Regions from separate parts of the Oceanobacillus sp. CF4.6 genome, predicted to be linked through region 3. Evidence: riboswitches for the same ligand, from Rfam matches in the RefSeq annotation. Region 3 holds a riboswitch; each other region holds the start of a gene.

The links. A riboswitch is a leader RNA that binds a small molecule or an ion and turns the genes downstream of it on or off. The one in region 3 is predicted to bind cobalamin.
Region 1: it holds a riboswitch for cobalamin, as region 3 does, so the genes downstream of both, ACHABU_RS00570 (DUF4430 domain-containing protein) here and ACHABU_RS05375 (ABC transporter substrate-binding protein) in region 3, are expected to answer to the same signal.
Region 2: it holds a riboswitch for cobalamin, as region 3 does, so the genes downstream of both, ACHABU_RS14595 (acyl-CoA thioesterase) here and ACHABU_RS05375 (ABC transporter substrate-binding protein) in region 3, are expected to answer to the same signal.

Annotation. Positions count from the first base shown of each region.
Region 1 covers NZ_JBIMEX010000001.1:95,186-102,759, forward strand. Annotated here, with positions in the region: gene ACHABU_RS00540 (RecQ family ATP-dependent DNA helicase) at 1-545, opposite strand, end outside; gene ACHABU_RS00545 (helix-turn-helix domain-containing protein) at 547-1,614, opposite strand; gene ACHABU_RS00550 (ferredoxin) at 1,728-1,979, shown strand; gene ACHABU_RS00555 (hypothetical protein) at 2,051-3,256, opposite strand; gene ACHABU_RS00560 (RNA polymerase sigma factor SigX) at 3,253-3,789, opposite strand; gene ACHABU_RS00565 (ECF transporter S component) at 4,041-4,556, opposite strand; gene ACHABU_RS00570 (DUF4430 domain-containing protein) at 4,560-4,988, opposite strand; cobalamin riboswitch at 5,159-5,330, opposite strand; gene ACHABU_RS00575 (ATP-binding protein) at 5,401-7,167, opposite strand; gene ACHABU_RS00580 (response regulator transcription factor) at 7,167-7,574, opposite strand, start outside.
Region 2 covers NZ_JBIMEX010000009.1:158,552-166,125, reverse strand. Annotated here, with positions in the region: gene ACHABU_RS14615 (alpha/beta fold hydrolase) at 1-696, opposite strand, end outside; gene ACHABU_RS14610 (TetR/AcrR family transcriptional regulator) at 916-1,491, opposite strand; gene ACHABU_RS14605 (GntR family transcriptional regulator) at 2,164-2,550, shown strand; gene ACHABU_RS14600 (ATP-binding cassette domain-containing protein) at 2,547-2,963, shown strand; cobalamin riboswitch at 3,323-3,503, shown strand; gene ACHABU_RS14595 (acyl-CoA thioesterase) at 3,644-4,126, shown strand; gene ACHABU_RS14590 (DUF3219 family protein) at 4,202-4,495, shown strand; gene ACHABU_RS14585 (GNAT family N-acetyltransferase) at 4,646-5,209, shown strand; gene ACHABU_RS14580 (class I SAM-dependent rRNA methyltransferase) at 5,274-6,470, shown strand; gene argF (ornithine carbamoyltransferase) at 7,100-7,574, shown strand, end outside.
Region 3 covers NZ_JBIMEX010000002.1:365,699-373,272, reverse strand. Annotated here, with positions in the region: gene ACHABU_RS05415 (TetR/AcrR family transcriptional regulator) at 1-49, shown strand, start outside; gene ACHABU_RS05410 (enoyl-CoA hydratase) at 107-874, shown strand; gene ACHABU_RS05405 (iron-containing alcohol dehydrogenase) at 1,240-2,415, shown strand; gene ACHABU_RS05400 (acyl-CoA thioesterase) at 2,428-2,823, shown strand; partial or broken gene ACHABU_RS05395 (hypothetical protein) at 2,959-3,024, shown strand; gene ACHABU_RS05390 (hypothetical protein) at 3,069-3,212, shown strand; partial or broken gene ACHABU_RS05385 (DUF981 family protein) at 3,222-3,497, opposite strand; gene ACHABU_RS05380 (GNAT family N-acetyltransferase) at 3,561-4,073, opposite strand; cobalamin riboswitch at 4,509-4,714, shown strand; gene ACHABU_RS05375 (ABC transporter substrate-binding protein) at 4,873-5,895, shown strand; gene ACHABU_RS05370 (FecCD family ABC transporter permease) at 5,858-6,922, shown strand; gene ACHABU_RS05365 (adenosylcobinamide amidohydrolase) at 6,927-7,574, shown strand, end outside.

The DNA.
Region 1 (7,574 bases), on a different contig from region 3:
TGGACTTCCGGAGTAGCAGTTGCACTCAGCGCCATTACAGTTGGGTTGTTTAATGTTTCAATGGCCTTACTTAATTTCAAATAGTCAGGCCTGAATTCATGACCCCATTGTGATATACAATGGGCTTCATCTATAACGAATAAACGTACATCAAGATTTTTTAACCGGTCCATTACTTCTTTCTGCTGAAGCAACTCTGGAGAAAGATAGATTAATTTGTAACTGCTAAGATTATTATAAATGGATCTTCTTTCAGAAGGATTCATGAAACTGTTAATTGCAATAACTTCCTTAAAGTTATTTGCCTTTAATTCTTTTACTTGATCTATCATTAAGGATATTAATGGAGAAACAACGATCGTCTGGCCAACTTGTATTCTAGCAGGAAGTTGATAACAGATTGACTTACCTGACCCCGTTGGTAGAATCCCAAGCACATCCTTTCCATCAAGTACGTCCTGGATAATTTCTTTTTGACCTGTTCGAAACGAAGTATAGTGAAAGTGTTTTTTTAACGTATTTTCCAGTGTAGATGTATTCTGCATGTTAATCACCTATTCTTAATAATTTCTTATTTACTGCCAGAACAAGCCGTATTTGAAAATAACTGATATTTACGTTCACTGAATTTTTAACATCCTTTAATTTAAATGATTTTTCTTTATTCAGTACGTTGATTACTTCCTTTTGATCATCGATAGATATGTAATTATTTAAAGGGAACTCTGAATTGTAAAGGGCAATTTCCACAATATGATCATGAATCGTATTCGTTTTCAGATTCCTCATCGCAGCAATCTGATCAATCGAATAACCTTTTTCTAATAATTGATTTGTCTTATTTGCTGAATGTGTAATTTGATTCGTTTTGTTTAAATCTTTTAACATATAGACATGTAGCGGGAAATGTTCTTTTTCTTCATAAATCAGAGTTATCATTCTGTGGACAATGCCTTTTAGTAGTAGGTGAACATCATCTTCAGTAAGGTGAAATTTTTGAGATAACTGGTTTGTGCTTAATCCAATGTTTTTATACCCTGTCAGTCGATCAACAAACATAGTAGCATCTTGGTCCGGTAAATTCTTTAAGATGGTTAGGAGTTCATCATAAAGCGCTACGGTAACATCCTTTTCTGAGTTCTTCATTGTTCTATACATTTGTTTGACCCATCTCTCAGCAGCATGGTTATCTGTGACTGGGATGAAGTTGAAGGAACGCATCTTTATATTTGTTAAAGTTTGTACGAGTAATAAAATTCTGAGGTAGAAAATGTCTGCTGTTTCATTATATTTTAATCCGTTAAAATATTCGATTTTTAACTGGTCTTTGTGTTCCTCAAGCCAATTCACCCCACAATTAGATAATTGGAATATACTGTTTTGATTTTCAATCGGATTTAATAAACCACTTTCAACCAGCTTCTTTATTTTCCTGTTAAATTTCTCTTTGGTTAGGAAACTATAGATACCATAAAACTTATCCAACCGGTAGATATGCGCATCCTGAACCGTTTGGATCGATTTTTTACCTTTTAATAAATGATATATACTTGATACGGTTCTTTCTCCCTGTATTTTAGCTACGCATGTAAGGATGATACCATTAAAAATCAAATGAAAATCCCTCCTCTAAAAAGATAATGGTATAGAATAACAGATGTTATTGAAATCATAGGTAATCAGATTTAGAATAGATAAAGTGGGTTTAAATTATAGGAGGAAAATGAATGTCGAAATACACGATTGTTGATAAAGAAACATGTATTGCCTGTGGAGCTTGCGGTGCTTGTGCACCACAAATATTTACTTATGATGACGAGGGGCTTTCCTATGTTTCCATCGACGAAAATGCTGGAACATCAGTTATTCCTGATAAACTGGTAGATGACTTACTTGATGCCTATGAAGGTTGCCCAACGGACTCAATAAAGATTTCTGAAATGGCTTTTAATGGAGACCCATTAAAATTTGGGGAATAATATAATATTCCTAGTATATAGTATACATTTAAAAAGTGTTTTTGAAAAATATTTTTCAAAAACACTTTTTACTATTCTTCATTTCTTATATCAATTGGATTTGCAGCAACAGGTACAGGAATCGGGTCAGAAATGTTGTATTTACCGATTTGATCAAATGGAAAATTTATAAATTGAACAGATTGATACCCATAGCTTTTAGCGGTCATAAGTATAGCTTCAATCATGGTCATTTCTTCTTGCCCATTTTGGGAAACTGAACCTTCATCCAATGTTAATGTGAGCAGGTTCTTAGATGAATCGACGGTAAATTGAACTTCTTCTGGTATTGTTTGATCGATATTGAACTCTGCCTGTTCTATTTTCATTTCGGCTAGTGCATCCTGAATGGACAGGTTTAAATTTGGTATGGGAACTAAAAATTGATTATTGTAACGTTTGTATATTAATTTTTCTTCTTTATTTAATAAAATTTCCTCAATAACACCATATGGACCAAGCTCAACTCCATTGGCATCCGATTGAAAAACTGCTTTATTAATACCATACGGCGTGAACATAGCGGAAAGCATCTTTTCAAAAAGATAGGCGTTTGTTGAGCCTTCCCCAATCGAAAATTTATCTCCAAGTTCAATCAGCACTTCGGATTCATTTAGCTCAATAGAGGCATTATTTAGCATATATTCATTTGTAGCCCATTCTTCATTGTCTATATAATATTTTAGTTCATTATAATATTCATTTAGATTGGCGTTGCCGCTTACGATAAACGAAATAGGTATGATATATTGCTGTTGAAGGTCTGATAATGCAGCATAGACAATTTTCATTGGTTCATTAGACTCCTGAATGACATAGCTTTCCAACGAATCATCATTAGGAACTTTTATTTCATCCATTATTTCAGAGTTTTGTACAACAGATTCTTCGCTTCCCATTTCCAACTGGTCCTCATCTGAGCTTTCCATTAGTCTGGAACCCTCAGATTTTTCAACATTTGTTGCTAGATCGACATCAGAAAACTGCTCAGAATTTTGGCCCACCAGATTGTCGTTATTCAACATAACTGGAATAATAATAATGAAAGCCACGGCCATCATGGTTGCCAGAACGGGGATTAGTTTTTGCTTTTTCTGTCTCTTTTTTGTTGGTGAGGGGTCCGTAAGGCTTGAGGAGATGCGGTGGTATAATACATTTTTTTCTGTATCATCTTTTATTTCAGGCATTTCCTGTAACCTATCAATGATTTCCTGTTGTTCTTTATCTATTTGCCTCATTGAGCATCTCCTTCTTTCTCGTTTTGTTCAAGCAAGAGCTTTTTTAATGTTTTTAGACCTCTATGCTGTGTTGTTTTAACTTTGCTCACACTAAAATTAAGTATTTCAGCTGTTTCCTGAATAGAGAAGGATTGCAGGTATCTTAGAATTAATACACTTTTTTGATCGATTGTACATTTGTCAAGATATCTATAGATTTGCTTCATCTGCTCATTTTTAATAGCTATTTCCTCAGGTAAATCATTTTCATCGGGAATGGATTCACCTTTTTCGGCCCAGTCAAAAAGGTCGATGATTCTACTTCTTTTTCTCTTCAAATAACGGAAATAATCATATGTAACATGTCTTGCAATAGAAAAGAGCCATGTTTTTTCACTGCTCTCCCCCTTAAAGTTTGGGTAAGACTTTAATACTTTAATATATACTTCTTGAATAAGATCTTCAGTCGTTTCTTTCTTTTTCACCATGTAAAAAATGTACTGGAACAGATCCTGATGATAGTTATCATATAACTTATCGAAAATGGCCTTCATGGAGACCCTCCGTTCAACTATATAGTCGTTATTCATATAAAAAGGTTACAATCATACTATATGGTTTGTAATAAAAGCGCAACCTACTGGAAGTGTATGTAAGCCATGATTCACGGAACTATATTATAATAGGTAACTCAACTTTTGCAGAGTAAAATTGAAAAGATGCTTGGTAGAATTAGTTGGCATGGAGATACACATTTTATTGATGCGAAATTGAAGTAGATAAAGAAAAGAATACCAACTGCAAATCAGTTGGTATTCTTGATTGTAAATCTCTTAACAGCATAGTTACTAAATAAATGAGACATAATTGGGTATAAGAGAATAATAAACACTGCATTACCAATAGCATGACTTGTATCAAATGGAAGACCTGCAATGTAATAAGGCCAAAATTGTCCAGTTATTTGATAATTGGTTAATGATATGACAAAACCATACAGATATCCACTGAATACCGCGAAAAGCACCGTGATAAATAGAGGTACACGTTTAAATATTTTACTCAATAAACCGCTTAAAACACCAATGATACCCCATGAAATAATTTGCCATAATGTCCATATCCCCATCCCCATAAGCATGTTGGAAAGAAAGGTTGTCACAATCGCTAAGAGTATTGCTGATAAAGGGCCGAGTATAATGCCGCATATTATAATCAGTGCAGTTACTGGTTGAACATTTGGAATAAACTGGAACACATATCTTCCTGCAATTGCTATAGCAGCCAATAAAGCTATGATTGTAATCTTATATGTGTTCATCGTCTATTCCCAGGATTGTAAATCAAAAACAACTATATCACCAGGAGAAAGTTCGTATTCGTTAGCCCCTACAGTTGGCATTTCATCGTTAACGAAGAACATCCAAGCGGTTTGTTCCTCATCACTTGCTTCGACTCTTTCAATTGATGTAATAAATGCACCATCAAAGTCTGTTTCAATGTAGAAATTTTTCTCCATAACATCCATCAGTATATCGCCTTCTTCAATCGCAATCTCCTGCTCAGTTACGAATTCCTCTCCTTCATTTATCGAAATCGTAATTCGAACAGAATCCTCAGCCACCTCTTCGGAATCAGAAGTTTCATTTGTACTTACTGAAGTATTTTGTTCGGTGTTATTCTCAGATGAACATCCAATCAATAAACCTACTGTCATCAAGATTACTGCTAATTGCAAAATCCATTTTTTCATTGTTTCCCCATCCTTTTGCATTCATGTTACTGGAATTAATCTGTATTCTATAAAAGTATAAAAAAAGTCCGCCTTTAAGTAGTTCAGGCGGATTAAAGACAAACAAATAATAATAGCTGTTACCATGCTTATGTATTTGTATGTCTCAATCGCTTATACCCTCGAAGCATTGAAACAATTGTCTATTGGCAGGTCTACTGACTTATGATTCAAACCTACTTTAAGCCCTTCCCATATGGATTACCATACAGTGGATTGCTTATTTCGTAATCATTTACAGTTGCGAGGACAGTTCCAGACTTCCACTGGATTCCCTTTAATACCAATAACAATATTCAATTATATTATACGATTCAATTCCAATACAAAGTTATCATAGCATAAGAAAATTAAATAGAAAAGCTTTAAAACTTTAAATATTTTCATGATTCTGTGGTAATTTGAAACTGAAAGTAGTCCCTTGATTTAGTTTACTTTTTACTTGGATGGTCCCTTTGTGTGCATCAATTATATTCTTAGCAATGGCAAGACCCAGTCCAGTACCTTTCTTTTCTTTACTCCGTACTCTGGATTTATCAGCCTTATAGAATCGCTCAAAAATAAACGGTAAATCTTCTTCAGGAATCCCACTGCCGCTATCATTCACTTCCACATAAAATTCCTCCGGTTTGTTTGTTACTGCAACCCGGACAGTCCCGCCCTTCGAAGTATGCCTAATCGCATTGTCGATAAGATTGGTAAACACTTGCTCAATTCTGTCAGGGTCAAAACTGGTATTTGGAAAGTCAACGTTCATTGTTAGTGTAAGATCAATCTCGTTATCAGAAGCGAGACCTTTGAATTTATTTACAATTCGTTTGATATAGGATTCAATACCCAACGTTTCCACGTTTAAGTGAATTTGGCCTGATTCCATACGTGCAAGGTCAAGCAGTTCATTAACGAGTCGACCCATTCGTAACGATTCTTCGTGAATAATTTGGGCCAGCTCATTTTTTTCCTCTTTTGTATCGGCAATATCATCGACAATTGCTTCACTGTAACCTTGAAGCATGGATATTGGAGTGCGTAACTCATGTGAAACATTGGCTATAAAATCTTTTCGTAATTTATCCAAACGTCTTTCTTCTGTCATATCACGAATGACAGCTACAGCACCCCTTACATAGGACTGGTCGTATAAAGGTGTCATCAGCATTACGAAATTTCTTCCTTGAAGACTGATCTCTCTTAAAACTGCCTGTTCCCCATCGATGACTTCTTTTAAAGCTTCTTGAAGTTCTGTTGGAAGTTTTCGACTCTCATTCATTACAACATCATTCTCAAAATACCATCCATCGATATATTTCTGGGCAGGCGGATTTATGACCAGAATGTCTCCCTTCCGATTGAGAGTAACTACTCCATCTGCCATCGAACTAACGATACTGGATAATTGTTCCTTCTCCTGACGTAAAGCATTAATATGAAACTTTAGCTGTCTTCCCATTCGATTGAACTCTACAGCAAGTTCTCCGATTTCATCATGCGTCAGTACTGGAACCTTTGTATTAAATTCACCTCTTGTAAGATCATAGGCTGCTTCGCGCATCTTAATTAAAGGTGATGTTATTCTAGTAGATAGAAATACTGCAAAAAAGGCAGTAAGCATAATAGCAATACCTGCGCTGAGTAAAATTAATTTCGTTGTTTCTGCCTTGGTTTGATTTATGATGTCAAGAGATTGAAACACAAAAATTGCACCACCATTTTCGGTGGGCGATCCAACGATAATAATCTCTTTATCTTGTTCCGGAAGATTAATTTGCTTTTGGATTTTGTTTTGCTTTTCAATTACTTCATTTACTTCTTTCCTGGATTCAAGCCATTCATCGCCTTCGGAAACTAAATCATCATCGCTGCTGGTAGAAAGCCAAATATCCTCTTCACTATAGATAATTGCGATGCGGCTAGTTGGGTCTTTCAGCATCTCTGTCATTTCTTCAATGAAATTTCTATCCTGCCCCCGTTCAACCAATGAAGAAATTTTTGTAGCCGTTTGCATCATTTCATTTTCCGCTTCTTGTATATGGAAATTTTCAAAGAATTGCATGAGAAATACAGACAAAATAGATAATACAAAAGCAACCAGCAATAAAATAGTTAACGAAAGTTTACCTACTACACTTTTCCAAAACATTATGCATCATCAACTTCGAATTTATAACCAACTCCCCAAACAGTCACAATCATTTTAGCTGCCGATTTGGAAACGGTACTTAATTTTTCCCGCAGTCGTTTAACATGTGTGTCCACTGTGCGAAGATCACCAAAAAATTCATATTGCCAAACTTCTTTTAATAAGTGCTCCCTGTTAAATACTTTATCGGGAGATTTGGCAAGAAAACAAAGCAATTCATACTCTTTAGGAGTTAGACTAACTTCCTCTCCATCTGCAGTAACTCGATGCGCATCATCATCAATCGTAATATGTGGAAATACCATGATATTTTTTGAAGAAGTGTCCACTTCGTGAAAAGAGGATGAAGATACTCTTCTTAATAAGGCCTTCACACGTAATACCGCTTCCCTTGGACTGAATGGTTT
Region 2 (7,574 bases), on a different contig from region 3:
TACATCTTCAATGCCATTGGTGACAAGCACAGGATGAGGAATGTTTTGCAACCAATCGTAATTATGATCAGTCTTCGGTTGGGCCCACTTTGCAAGGGCTTTTAGTTGAGCTGCTTGTACTTGATCTGAACTTTCAAACTGTTTCTGATTCATAATTCGTTGTAGAGACTCCATCCCAGCAGCTTTACTTGTTTCGGTTGAACGATAGAAGAAGAACATGAAATTATCTAAAGCATCGTTTACATTTCCACCGTGACGTTTCATTCTCTCAAATATTACTGGATCTGGATTAACTCCAGCTTCTGGAGCAGAACCAGCTATAATGATACACCTTACCAAATCAGGCTCTTGTAATGCTAATTCCTGTACAACCATTCCTCCAATTGAAAAGCCCAGAACATCGACTTGTTTTAAATCAAGTGCTTTAATGAAAGTTGCTCCATCCTTTGCCATTTCAGCTATAGTAGATGGCGTTTTTACACTGGTTTCACCGACACCAGTATTATCAAAAAGAATAATTGGTCGACTTTCTGCTAAAGCACCAATCATATTAGGATCCCAGTTTTCCATTGTTCCACGGAAGTGAATGAAGAAAACAAGTGGAATTCCTGTTTCTTGACCGAATTTTCTATAGGCAAATCGGATTCCTTCAGCCTCGATATAACTTGATTTAGTTGGAATTGTAAATGTTGACATTGTATAGTCTCCTTTCGAACTTATTTGTTCGAGTATTTTGATATTGGATTTTATCTGTCGAGCTGTGACTTACTGTACATGTGGTGGTTATCTGATTTTCAATATAATTTTTCATTCTAATCTCTTGTAAAGGAAACAATTTACTCTACAAGTATACGTACAATTTTAATTGAAATAATTTGAGAACGAACATTCTCGAAAGAGTAGAAAAAAGAAAGCTTAATCCAAGACAGACAGTGTCATATCGATAATGCTTTCCAATTTTTCTTTATCATCGCTTGTTTTCGCTAATACTCGCAATCCCACTAATGAATTATGAATAAATTGGGAGAGATTTTCCGCATCATGATGATTTGATATTTCTCCTAATGTTTGACCTCGTAGCAATAGCTCGTACAGTAGTTTTTCAGTCTTTGAGAAACTATCCACAACTTTCTCTGCCACCTCTTCGTCTTGCAGGGATAATTCAACTGCTGTATTTACTGTTAAACAACCAATAGGTTTTTTTTCATTTTTATAAATTGCAATCTCAAATAAACGCCTGATGGCCTGTTTTACCGAATCCAGTGGCTTTACTTGCGAATCTATCTTGGTCCCTATTACCTCTTCATAGCGATCCAATGCTCTCATAAATAATGTGTGCTTATCGCCAAATGTATCGTATATACTTCTGCGATGGATGCCCATATGCGTGACTAAATCTTGCATCGAAGTTTTTTCATAGCCCTGTTTCCAAAAGAGTACCATAGCTTTTTGTAATACTTCATTTTCATCATATTCTTTGATTCTTGCCATCCAATTCCCCTCCTTTCTAAAAAACTATAGCAGCTCTTTATAACGTCGTTTAAAAAGTCTTTAAGTACTTAGAAGCTTGTTTTGAGAACGACCATTCTCATTTCTCTAAAAAAATATCACTTATCCCTTACCTTATATACCCTACGATATCATTTAGAGAACGATCAATCAATAAATAACTTCAGTAATTATTATGACATTTCTCTATGCTTCAGAACCATCGGATAGTGATTTTTTCTCAAATTATATTTCAACAAGAGAAAAATTGTTAATTAAATAAATTTTTCATCTTACATTATCCTGACTCTTGATTGCCTTGTTCCGCAATCTGGCCCGTTTGCTGAACAAAGACCAATCTAGACTCTTTCACTAAACTGCCCCGTTAGTTTAAGTGTAATCGTTCACAATATCTATATTTAGTTTAACATAAATTTTCAGATTACCTTGTAAAATCAAGCGAAAACTAATCAATTTTCAATTTAATGGTAAATTTAAGTATGTCAATTTACATTGATGGTCATTTTACATTACATTTTTAACGTTTGCGACAGGTAACAGAATCCGATGTCTGACTGAGACATTTTTTTAATTAACCTATTGTATTTTTCAGATAATAGAAGTATACTACATTACACGAGTAATGCACTAACTCGCATGAAGGGAGTTGCAGACTTGATTCTTAATTCCAATGGGTCGAAACCAATTTATATACAAATTGCAGGATGGATCGAAACAGAAATATTAAATGGAAAACTCAAAGAAGATGAAAAAGTTTATTCCCAATATAAGCTTGCAGAGATATTTACGATTAATCCTGCAACAGCTGCAAAGGGATTAAATATACTTTCTGATGAAAAAATTCTTTATAACAAACGGGGCCTTGGAAAGTTTGTGACCAAAGATGCTAAAGCAATCATTATGGATAAACGGAAAAATCAGACACTAAAGGGTTTGCTAAAGGAAGTGTCATTGGAGGCGGAAAGGTTAACCGTTGGGGAAGAAGAGTTAATTAAAATGCTTCAGGCTATTCATAACGAACGTAAGGGGGATGCGGAATGAATGTTATTGCATGTAAGGGGTTATCAAAAAAACGAGGACAACTTAAAGCTTTACATGATTTGTTTTTTTCGATTAAGGAAAATACGATTACCGGCTTAATCGGTAGAAATGGGGCAGGCAAGACAACGCTTTTAAAGATACTTACTGGTTATTGGAATGAAACATCTGGTGAGGTTAGCGTGTTTAAAGAAAAGCCATTTAATAATTTACTAGTCTCGGCAAATGTCATCTATGTGGATGATCAAATGGGTTTTTTTACGAGGCTGACATTAAAAGATATTTTAATCGAAGCGGAAAGATTTTATGTAAACTGGGATAAAAAACTGGCAATGCGTCTCTTTGATTATTTTTCTTTTTATCCAAATGATTTTCATACCATTTATCCAAAGGTAAAAAAAGTACATTTAATATGATTATCGACTTATTATCACGTTAGTCATCACTTAGAAGAGATTGAGGATTTACTTGAAGAGGTTCTGCTGATTGATCAAGTTAAAAAATACTTTCACCTTTCCATGGATGAATTGAAAGAATTTGCAATTGGTTTGACAGGAAGAACCGAAATAGTTATGCAGTGGGCAGCAAATAAAGAGGTAAACCACACAGGAACAGTAGGGGTAGACACAACTTATTGTGTCATAAAAAATGGTTATTTAAAGTTCCTGAAAACATAGAAATCAGTAGTGACTCGGATGTTTGGATAGAATATATAAAGTGATTGGGAAGCGTTCGATTCAATGAGCTATTAATAAATTATGTTATACTAAAAGGAATAAATATTTCGCTTTATGAGGACTTTGTATACAAAGTTGAACAGGGGAAGCTGGTGAAAATCCAGCGCGGTCCCGCCACTGTGAAAGAGGAGAATCCATCGAATTCCCTGTTTTAATAAAGGGAAGACAATGGGTTTGTTGATTCTGAGCCAGAAGACCTGCCATAAGGAAAAGTAGCATTTAAATCCTACGGGAGATAGGAGGGTGCATGAACTAATCTAATTTCTGTGCATTTTTTTGCAATGATAATGAGTAGTGTCATTCACAGGCATCTTCCGTAAAAGAAGGTGTTTTTTTATTTGATGAGGAGAAGATACAGTATGGATAAGATAGCTATTAGCGATACCAAAACAATTCAAACACGACTAGTTATGCCACCTGATACTAATCATTTAAATACTATTTTTGGTGGGAAAGTTCTTGCCTATATTGATGAAATTGCCGCTTTAACTGCCATGAAACATGCTAATAGTGCTGTTGTAACAGCTTCAATTGATTCAGTTGATTTTCTATCTTCGGCAAAGGTTGGAGATTCATTGTCCTTGGAGGCTTATGTTACGTATACGGGGACAAGCTCCATGGAAGTCCATGTCAAAGTAACCGCCCATGACTTAATAAGAAATGAAAAGAAATTAACGACAGAATCATTTCTTACCATGGTTGCAGTTAATGAAAATGGAAAACCTGTTCCGGTCCCTGGGGTATTCGCGGAGAGTGAAGTGGAGAAAGAGTTATATTCATCGGCACCAGCGAGAAAAGAGAATCGCCTACGACGTAATGCTTATAGGCAGAAACAGATGTAATGGCCAGGAGTTGTCCGACTAAACAATTTTGCTGAAAACGGTTAGTATTTATACTAAATGGTTGGAGGGATTAAAATGAACGAAAAAGTTGTGATTAACGACGTAACGATTGATGCTATAAACTTTCAAGAAGAAACAGTGAAAAAGGATGGAAGGGCATTAAAGAAAATAAGATTTGATTTTAAAGTAACCACAGAGGACTATCATGACATCACCACATTGCTGTATAAAAATGATTTCATGGTAAAGATGCCTGATAAAAGCCTTGAATTCCCAGCTGTTATTCATCGTTACTCCACCTCTATTACTAATTTGTATGAAGCAGGGGCGGTTGGCGATTTTAAATTGGAATTGTTGGAGAAAGCCTGAAGATCCACCTGTGACGTTCTTAGTCATAGGTTTTTTGGTATATGCAATAAAATCCACCCACAATTATCTGATTATCCTTTTATTATGAAGGGAATCTCCATTTGAATAGAGAAATAAATAATAATGAAATTTCTAAGGAGGTTGTTACATATGAATCCTTTTCTAATTGATTTTCCACAAAAATTTGAGACAGAACGATTGTTGATGAGGGCTCCCAGACCCGGAGATGGGAAAGCAGTAAATCAAGCAATTAAGGCATCTATTAATGAGTTGAGACCATGGATGCCATTCGCCAGGAACGTACCAAGCGAAGAGGAAACAGAAATTAATATTCGTCAGGCTTATATCAAATTTTTATCTAGGGAAGATTTGAGGTTTCATGTATTCTTAAAAGAAACGGGTGAATTTATTGTTTCTTCGGGCCTTCATCGAATCGATTGGAATGTGAGAAAGTTTGAAATAGGTTACTGGGCAGATAGCCGCTATACGGGAAATGGTTATGTTACGGAGGCTGTTGCTGGTTTGACCGATTTTGCTTTTAAGAAACTGCGAGCAAACCGTATCGAAATTCGCTGTGATGCCAAAAATAGAAAAAGTCGCGCTGTGGCAGAAAGATTAGAATTTAATTTAGAAGGAATTTTAATTAACGACGATATGTCTGCAGATGAAAGTGAGCTAAGGGACACTTGTATTTATGCGAAAATTAGAAAGTGATAGATATGCTTTTCCTTTGACCTTTAACATGCGATAATGACAAAAAATAGGATTGGATGAAATGATGACACAAATAATTGAATTAAAAGTAAAAGCGGACTTTATCGGTCACTATAAAAATAAATATCCATTGATTAATAAGGATGCAGTTGTGAATAACGAGTCATTGTCGTTGGAAGGTACCCTTGTCCATCTTGTGGATGATAATGGTACCTTTCTTGGCAAAGGATATTATGGAAAACAAAATAAAGGAATTGGATGGGTACTGTCTTTTAATGAGGGAGAGAAAATCGATTCCGTCTTTTTTAAAAATAAAATTTTGACAGCAATAAATAAACGTCAATCGTATTATAAAGATGAAAATACAACTGCATTTCGTCTTTTTAATGGGGAAGGTGATGGTATTGGCGGACTGACAATTGATTATTTTGATGGTTATTATTTAATCAATTGGTATAGCCAAGGGATTTTTTCGTTTAAGGAAAAGGTTATAAGTGTCTTAGATGAACTTGGTGATTATAAGGCTATATATGAGAAAAAACGCTTTGATACGAAGGGGCAATATATAGATGACGATGATTTTGTAAAGGGTGAGCGTGGTGAATTCCCACTACTCTTTAAAGAAAGTGGCATGGATTATGCCGTTTATTTAAACGACGGAGCAATGGTTGGTATTTTTCTCGATCAGCGAGAAGTACGCCAAGCACTTCGAGACAAGTATGCAAAAGGTAAACATGTGCTGAATACTTTCTCCTATACGGGAGCATTCTCTGTTGCTGCTGCGTTAGGTGGGGCAACTAAAACAACAAGTGTTGATCTTGCCAAGCGCAGTAAAAGTAAAACAATCGAACAATTCAGTGTCAATGGAGTTGACTTCGAGCAGCAGGACATCAAAGTTATGGATGTCTTTGATTATTTTAAATATGCGAAACGGAAAGAATTGAAATTCGATTTGGTTGTGCTAGACCCACCAAGCTTTGCGCGTTCAAAAAAACACACGTTCAGTACATCGAAAAATTATCCGGGATTGATAAAAGATACACTGGCGATCCTTGAGAAGGAAGGTATCATCATCGCTTCTACAAACAGTGCATCGTTTGGAATGAAGAAATTTAAAGGTTTTATTGAGAAAGGTTTTAAAGATATGAGTATGAAATACAAGATTTTAGAGGAATTTTCACTGCCAGCTGATTTCCAGGTGGATCGGAATTTTAATCAAGGAAATTATTTGAAGGTAGTTATTGTGCAAAAGGTAAATTAATGAAAAACCCGCTTTGATACAAAAATCTTAGCGGGTTTTTTAGTTGGTAAAAGACAGTTTCCATCTGTTAAAAAAAGATTATGATATTTTCGCACAGTTGTTGTTTTATAAAACTCGCAGTTGAGATGAAATGCGACGTAACTGCTTTTCCCGCCGTCCGGGATCGCTCTGGGCGGATGCGCATCCTTAGGGCACGGCCTCAGCCCCGAAGAAAAAACCACTCTTCTGGTCTTCGGACACGTGCTATTCCTGCAGGAGTCACCGCCCGCCGCTCACCCGGACTGGTAAGGCTGTGTGATATGATTTTTATAAAGCAATAATGCAGTTAGCTTAAAACCAGCTCTGGGGAAATATACGAAGACTCCAGCCGCCCGCGGAAAGCGAGTATATTTCCCCAGAGCGGTCGCCGAAGTTTCTATATACTGATAGAAATCAACCAGCAGTTACTTCATAGTTTATAGATTTTGTGGCTGAAACAACAATGCCTTTCGGTAGGACGAATAACCGTAGTCCCAGTCATTTAGAAAAGAGTTAAAGGTTATTTTAATAAAAAGCACAAAAAACTATTGTATATTTATTCTTTTTGTTGCATAATAATTCATACAAACAATTATTAAGGGAGCGTTCATATGATCACGAATGGGAAGGAAATTAATTTTCAGCAACAAGAACTAAAAGGGCGGGATTTTTTAACACTTGCAGATTATACCCAGAATGAAATCAATTATTTACTTGATTTGGCTGATTATATAAAAAAACAAAAACAAGAGGGGATTGCCTTCGAGCCGCTTAAAGGAAAAACATTAGGAATGATTTTTGAAAAATCTTCGACAAGAACACGTGTATCTTTTGAAGCTGGAATTTATCAACTAGGTGGGCTGGGGATCTTTTTAAGTTCAAAAGATATTCAGATTGGTAGAGGGGAGCCGATTTCAGATACTGCACAAGTTCTGTCTAGTTATTTGGACGGTATCATGATTCGGACTTTTTCTCAAGATACAGTTGAAGAGCTTGCTGCGTATGCGAATATCCCTGTCATTAATGGGTTAACGGATTTGTATCATCCATGTCAGGTACTTGCAGATTTGCAAACAATTAAAGAAA
Region 3 (7,574 bases):
GGCTAATATAGCTTCTGATTATTTAATGCGGATTCTAATTAAAGATTAGCTAACATCAATTTTTACTACTAATAAAACAAAATATAACGATGGGGGACAAATTATTATGGCAGAATTAATAAAAATGGAAAAAAGTGAAGGCATTGCTACAGTAACGATTGATAATCCACCAATGAATGTTCTGAGTATGCAAGTTACAAAAGAGTTAGACGAAGTATTTCAGACACTAGCTGAGGACAATGAAGTTATCGCAGTTATATTAACAGGTAATGGAGAGAAGGCATTTATGGCTGGAGCGGATATTAAAGAGTTTCCAGATAGAGGAGCGAATAAGGGTGTAGTCGATACACATGCAGTATTCAATCGGATTGAAAATATACCGAAGCCAACAATAGCTGTATTAAACGGATTTACGCTAGGTGGAGGATTGGAACTTGCTTTATTATGTGACATTCGCATTGCTGAAGATCACGCAAGAGTAGGCTTACCTGAAATTAATTTAGGTATCCTTCCAGGTGGTGGCGGCACACAAAGGTTGCCGAGACTTATTGGAAATGCAAGAGCTAAAGAGGTCATGTTTACGGGTGAACCATTATCTGCTGAAGAAGCTAAAGAAATCGGTATTGTGAATTATGTAATATCAAAAGGAAGTGGCATAGAGGAGGCCACAAAACTTGCTAAAAAATTCACTAATAAATCTTTACAATCATTGAGTCGAATTAAACACTTAGTGAACGTAGGTAGTCAACTTTCGCTTGAAGAAGGTTTACAAAAGGAAAAGGTGCTTTTTGATGAGATTTTCGTTACACAGGATGCTAAAGAAGGTGTGAGTGCTTTTATCGAAAAAAGAAAACCTGAATTTACACATAAGTAATGCTTTAATTGATAGAAAGGGAGTTTGAAAATAGATAATCATCTTGCGCAAGCTGAATCGAATTTTCAGCCTTATGTAGATTTTCATACTCCAGATTATCATTAATTTGCTGGAAAAAATATGCTACCTCATTTCTTTAACTGAAACAATCATAAGGGATCGTGTAAAGTGCTGCAGAAAAAGGATACTCGCACGTCAAACATCCCTTAAAGCAGATATTGTAAATGAAACTCCTGCAATGACAATGGAAAAACTATGTGCGTCTGGATGGGAGCAGTTACATTAGGAACTTTATCGATTGCTAGTGAGATGCTGATGTTATTAATGGAAGATACACTGCAAAATAACGATACAGGGGGAAGGAAATGAAGGCATTTATTTCACCAAAAAAAATCTATCATGGGGAAGGGTCCATAAATGTGTTAGAAACAATCCTAAAAGAACGGAATGCACAGAATATTTTCTTACTTACAGACCCGATTTTAAGGGAACTGAATGTAATTGAGCCTATAATTGAGATTATTCATCGATTGGAATTGAAAGTTCAAATTTCAACAGACGTTGTACCAGAACCTTCCTTGTCGGTAGGAAATCGTATAGTAGAAAAAGTAAGAGATCAAAATCCTGATTTAGTGATTGGTGTTGGTGGTGGAAGTGCCATCGATTTAGCGAAAGCAGCGGCTGTTCTTGCGGAAAACGAAGGAAAAGTAGAAGACTATTTGAATTTAACTGGAACGAAAACATTTCAAACTAAAGGTTTGCCAAAGGTTCTCATTCCTACCACTGCAGGAACTGGCGCCGAAGTAACAGATATTGCCGTTTTTTCATTAGAAGAAACGAAAGATGTCATAACGCACGAATATTTACTTGCTGATTATGCGATAGTGGATCCAGTTTTAACATACACACTCCCCCCAAAAGTTACTGCTGCTAGCGGTGTTGATGCATTTACCCACGCGATTGAAGCGTACACTTCGGTAAATGCAACTGCGTTAACCGACACGTTAGCAGTTGAAGCAATGGATAGAATTGCTAGTAATATCCGTACAGCAGTTTGGAACGGAAGCGATAAAAAGGCTAGAGGGGAAATGGCGCTAGGTAGCCTCATGGCTGGGATGAGCTTTTATAATGCTGGGGTTGCTGGGGTCCATGGACTTGCCTATCCGTTGGGAGGGTTATTTAAGCTTCCCCACGGGGAATCAAATGCAGTGTTGCTTCCGTATGTTTATGATCATATTTGGCCCTCGTGTATCGATAAGATGAACCATGTTGCAAAAATTTTACGTATTCCTTTAGGTGGGAAGAGTGATAGAAATATAGCGATTGACGTTGTTCGAAGTTTACAAACACTAGTGAAAGACGTGGGATTACCAACGACAATCAAAGAATACAATATAAAGCAAAATGATATTGAAACTCTGACGGAAAATGGTATAAAACAAACTAGATTATTAAATCGCAGCCCGAAAAAATTAACCAAAAAAGATATTCGCGAAATTTATCAAAATTGCTATGATGGAAAACTAAAAAGTATAGAATAGGGAGAAAAAACGATGTACCGAACAATAATCGAACCAAGAGTTTCAGAGACCGATGGCGTAGGACATATTAATAATACAACAATTCCAATTTGGCTAGAAGCGGCACGCAATCCAATTTTTAAATTGTTTACTCCTGATCATTCTTTTGATAATTGGAAAATGATTATTTTAAATATCAATGTGGATTACCTCAGTCAAATATATTTTGGAAAAGAAGCGGAAGTGCGAACCTGGGTGAGGAAAATTGGAAATTCCAGTTTAGAATTATACGAGGAAATTCACCAAGGTGGAACACTTTGTGCTAAAGGGAAAGCAGTATATGTGAATTTCAATGTAGAGGAACAGCGCTCAGAGTCAATTCCAGTGGAGATTAAGGAAGAATTGGAAAAACATTTGTACGATAAATAGGGGGGATGAAGAAAAATAATTGTAGTCTTTATGTTAAAAAGGTAGAGCCGACACGAGATAATTTTAAATTAATCTGAGAAGAGTTTCATGATTTAAGATGGAGAAGCAGTTACAGATCTACGAAATAATGAATCTATTTATGCAATAGTTGAAGAAACGGTAAGTCATTTTAGGGGAATTGATATTTTAATTAATAATGCTGGTGTTTTATCAACCAGTTTTGCTATGGATGTCTCCGAGGAGGATTGGGATATGATGTTTCTTTTGGGAACGTTATTCACACAAATATTTCATCTTCCTATTTGGCTAGACATATTGGTTTGAAATCTGGTGTTCCTATTGAGGCTCCAGCTTTAACTCTCAATCGTTTATGTGGATCGGGTATGTAGGCAATTGTTTCAAGTACACAAAATATTTTCATGTTTCATATAAATGTTAGATTTTCTCCATAAAAGTACAGAAATCCCTAAAAGCATTACTCCGAATGCAAGGGAAGGCTCACCAAATATAATGTCATCGAACGGGAATCTGATTTCTGCAAGAACCCAACTTAAAGTCATATGACCACCTGTAGGCGTCAAAATAAATCCTGAAATTGCAAATCCAACAGACCAACCTTTTAATTGTCCTATTTTATTTTGTTTCAATTTAGTAAAAAAACTTATAATTAAAAGTAGTGCAACACCTGACGCATCCCCTTTAAATTTACATGCCTGTAAAACAAAAAAAGGGGCTCATTAAGAGCTCCTTTTAAAATTCATAATAAAGGCTTTTACAATGATTCCGTCATTCATCGGTTCTAAATCGAGTTCCGGAAGACGCTTAAATCCCATACGTTCATAAAGAGATAACGCTTGTTTCATAAAAAAGGCAGTATGAAGACCGATTTGTGCGTGTTTTTCTTCCCTTGAAACGTTTAAACAATGTTCCACTAACGCTTTTCCGATTCCTCTTCCACGAATATCCGGGTCCACCGAAAGCATTCGTATTTCTGGATATTCTTGAACATTCTCGCTAAATTCATACGCTTGAATAGAGGGAGGGAACAAAACAACACTCCCGACAATACGACCGTCTAGTTCGGTTACGTATATTTTTGCATTGTTTTTGGTATCATTATCCGAAAGAATGGTGCTTTTTAATACTTCCCAATGTTCTTTTGGAACCGATTGTTCATGTTCCTTGTAACTTTTTAACCGAAGGCTTCGAACCGCTTCTATTTCTTCAGGATTCATTTCTCTGATTTTCAAGTCCATTCATCTCCTTTAATTATCATTCTATCTTAATTATATACACCAAAGTTTTGCTTTTTGTAAAAAAACATTATTTTAGTTGCAAAAAAAGGAAGATGAACAACAATCTTAGAAAGTTGAATAGATTTTGAAAAAAACTATTTAACATAACCACTAGAAAGTAGTCAAACAACTTCCCATTACCATAACAAAATCTTTCAAGTAAGAATAATACACTAGTAAAGTGGTGAAACATATGAAACTAGAAAACAGTGCAGCAGTCATTACTGGTGGAGCAAACTGTCTTATTACCAGTATTCATTTGTATAACTTTGATAGCCTCTTTGAGTTTTTTTAGAGTCACTGAGATAACGGACGATAAAGCATTCTTACCACGCTAGGGTTTTCAATTTACAAAAAAGAGGAACTATTCTATAATTATCATTAACATAAAAAATAATCAGACAAATAGGTTTTTAAATGACTCCAATATGGAGATTCATTTAAAACGAAGAGGGAAGTTGGTGCAAAACCAACACGGTCCCGCCACTGTGAGCGATGAGGAAGGTTAAAAAATACCCACTGTGTGATTTACATGGGAAGGGTTAACCAACCGTTGATTCGTAAGTCAGGAGACCTGCCTATTTGTTTTTTAAGCTTCCTCGAGGAAAAGGAATGTTTAAAGTGCATCGTAATCTATCTCTCGTAGGTTTTGTGTCATACAGACCTGCTTTTAGAATACATATGTACCTTTCACATTTACGCTTTTCCATAGGGAATGGCGTTTTTTTATGCAAAAATATTAGGAGGAGAAAAGATGCGCGGCAATTTTTTTAAAAAGTGGGGATTATTAGGTCTTGTTCTTTTATTAAGTATTATGATTTTTGCAGGGTGTGGTGCACAGGAGGAAGAACAAACAACACAAGGTGAAGCAGGTGTATCTGATGTTGAAGAAACAAATGAGGATACTGATAAGGAATTAGAAGAAGGAAATGAAGAATTATTTCCGGTAACAATTACAGATGATGCTGATCAAGAGGTTACAATTGAAACCGAACCTGAATCAATTGTTTCAATTCAACCTAGTAATACCGAGATTTCATTTGCCCTCGGATTAGGTGATAAAATAATTGGTGTTTCAGACTATGATAACTATCCCGCTGAGGCTCTGGAAATTCAAAAGGTTGGTGCACAAGATATGAATGCGGAACTTATTCTAAAGCTTATGCCGGATGTAGCACTTGTTACTGATTATCATTACGAAAATCATCAAGATATTTTGAACCAATTTGAAGAAGTAGGAATTAACGTGATAGTTATTGGAAGCGCAACCTCTTTCAACGATGTATATGACCAGATTGAAATGATTGCGACTGCAACAGGAAGTCAAGCACAGGCGGAAGAAATGATTACAGATATGCAAGAGCGCCTCGAATCTATTAAAGAGAAAGCAGAATCTATTACAGATAAAAAGAAAGTTTGGGTTGAAGTGTCACCAGCCCCAGATATTTTTACAACAGGTCAAAATACGTTTATGCATGAAATGCTAGAGTCGATTAACGCCATAAATGCTGCAGAAGAAGAAGAGGGATGGGTGAAACTTACAGAAGAGGAAATTGTTACTTTAAAACCAAATATTATTATTACGACTTATGGGTACTATATAGAAAATCCGGCGGAAGAAGTATTGTCTCGTGAGGGATGGGCGGAGGTTCCTGCCGTGAAAAATGAACAAGTATTTGATGTTGATAACGATACGGTTACAAGGCCAGGTCCTCGCCTAATCGAAGGGGTGGAGACACTTGCTGAGCTCATCTATCCGGAAGTATTTAACGAGTAAAATCGTTTGGTTGTATGTTTTAAGTGGAGGGCTTGTACTTGGTACAGCTCTCCTTGGTTTATTGGAGAGCAGTGTAACCATCCCCATTCCTACAATTTTACATATCGTTTCTGAAAATGCTTTAAATATTGGATGGCTGAACGATATTCCTAAAAATGAAGAAATGATCATATGGAACATCCGTTTACCAAGAGTTTTACTTGCACTCTGTGTTGGTTCATCTCTAGCATTGGCTGGTGCTGCCTTTCAAGGACTTTTACGAAATCCATTAGCAGATCCTTATACAATTGGAGTTTCATCAGGTGCTGCTTTAGGGGCAGTGTTCGTTTTGTTTTTTCAGGTAACCATTATTGGATTAGGAAGTTTCACACTTCCAATATTTGCAATTATTAGTGGATTTATATCTTTGCTCATTGTATTTGGCTTAGTTCGATTAAGCAATAAAGGTTTAGCAATTGAAACGATAATCCTGGCAGGAATTATTGTAAGTGCTTTTATAGGATCTATCGTATCTTTAATCATTTCATTAGCAGATCAGGATTCCATGATGGAAATTATCTACTGGCTATATGGAAGTGTTGCCATGAGGGGGTGGAGTCACGTTCAGCTAATCCTGCCCTTTATGCTTATTGGCATCTTTATTCTTCTCATTCACTATCGTGAGTTAAATGCACTAGCATTAGGTGAGGATGCGGCTGATCACATTGGAGTAAATGTAAAAAGAGGGAAAATATTTATATTAATTGGTGCATCGTTATTAACAGGTGCTTCTGTCGCGGTTTCTGGTTCAATAGGGTTTGTTGGTCTTGTGATTCCCCATCTCGTTAGACTTGTAACAGGTCCGAACCATCGACACGTCCTGCCATTATCTATGCTAGTTGGGGGAGCTTTTCTAATTTTAGCAGATTTAATTTCAAGAACTATCATTGCTCCGAGTGAACTTCCGATTGGTGTCATTACAGGGTTAATTGGTGCTCCAATCTTTGCGGTATTACTTGTTCGAGAAAGGATTAATAGGAAGGGGTAGAATCATGATTAAAATAGAGAATTTAGCAGGCGGATATAAAAATACCCCCATTATTAAAGACCTTCATCTAGAAATTGACAGAGGAGAGTTTTTTATGCTACTCGGGCCAAATGGGAGTGGTAAAACAACATTATTTAAACTCATTACAGGTCAACTGCCCATTCAGAAGGGGAAAATTCTTCTATCTGGAAAAGAAATAGCGTCTCTTTCGAAGCTTGAAAAGGCAAGGAAAGTGTCCGTACTAACACAAGAAGTCCAAGTTTCATTTGATTATACAGTCGAGGAAATCATTAGTCTTGGACGTTACCCGCATCAAAAGGGAATCATTAAGCAGTTGTCAAAAAAGGATCGAAAAGTCATTGAAGATGTCATGGAATTAACTCAAATAAGTCAGTATCGAAATACCCAATTGCGAATGGTTAGCGGTGGGGAAAAACAACGCGTCCTGTTGGCAAAAGCTTTGGCACAGGAGCCTGAAATTTTGCTTTTAGATGAGCCTACCAATCATTTGGATATCAAACATACATTCCATATGTTGGATTTGATAAAGGAACAACAACAGACAATGGGATTAACAATTTTTGCTATATTACATGATTTAAACATAGCTTCCCTATATGCAGATCGTATTGGCTTACTTGAAAAAGGAAGA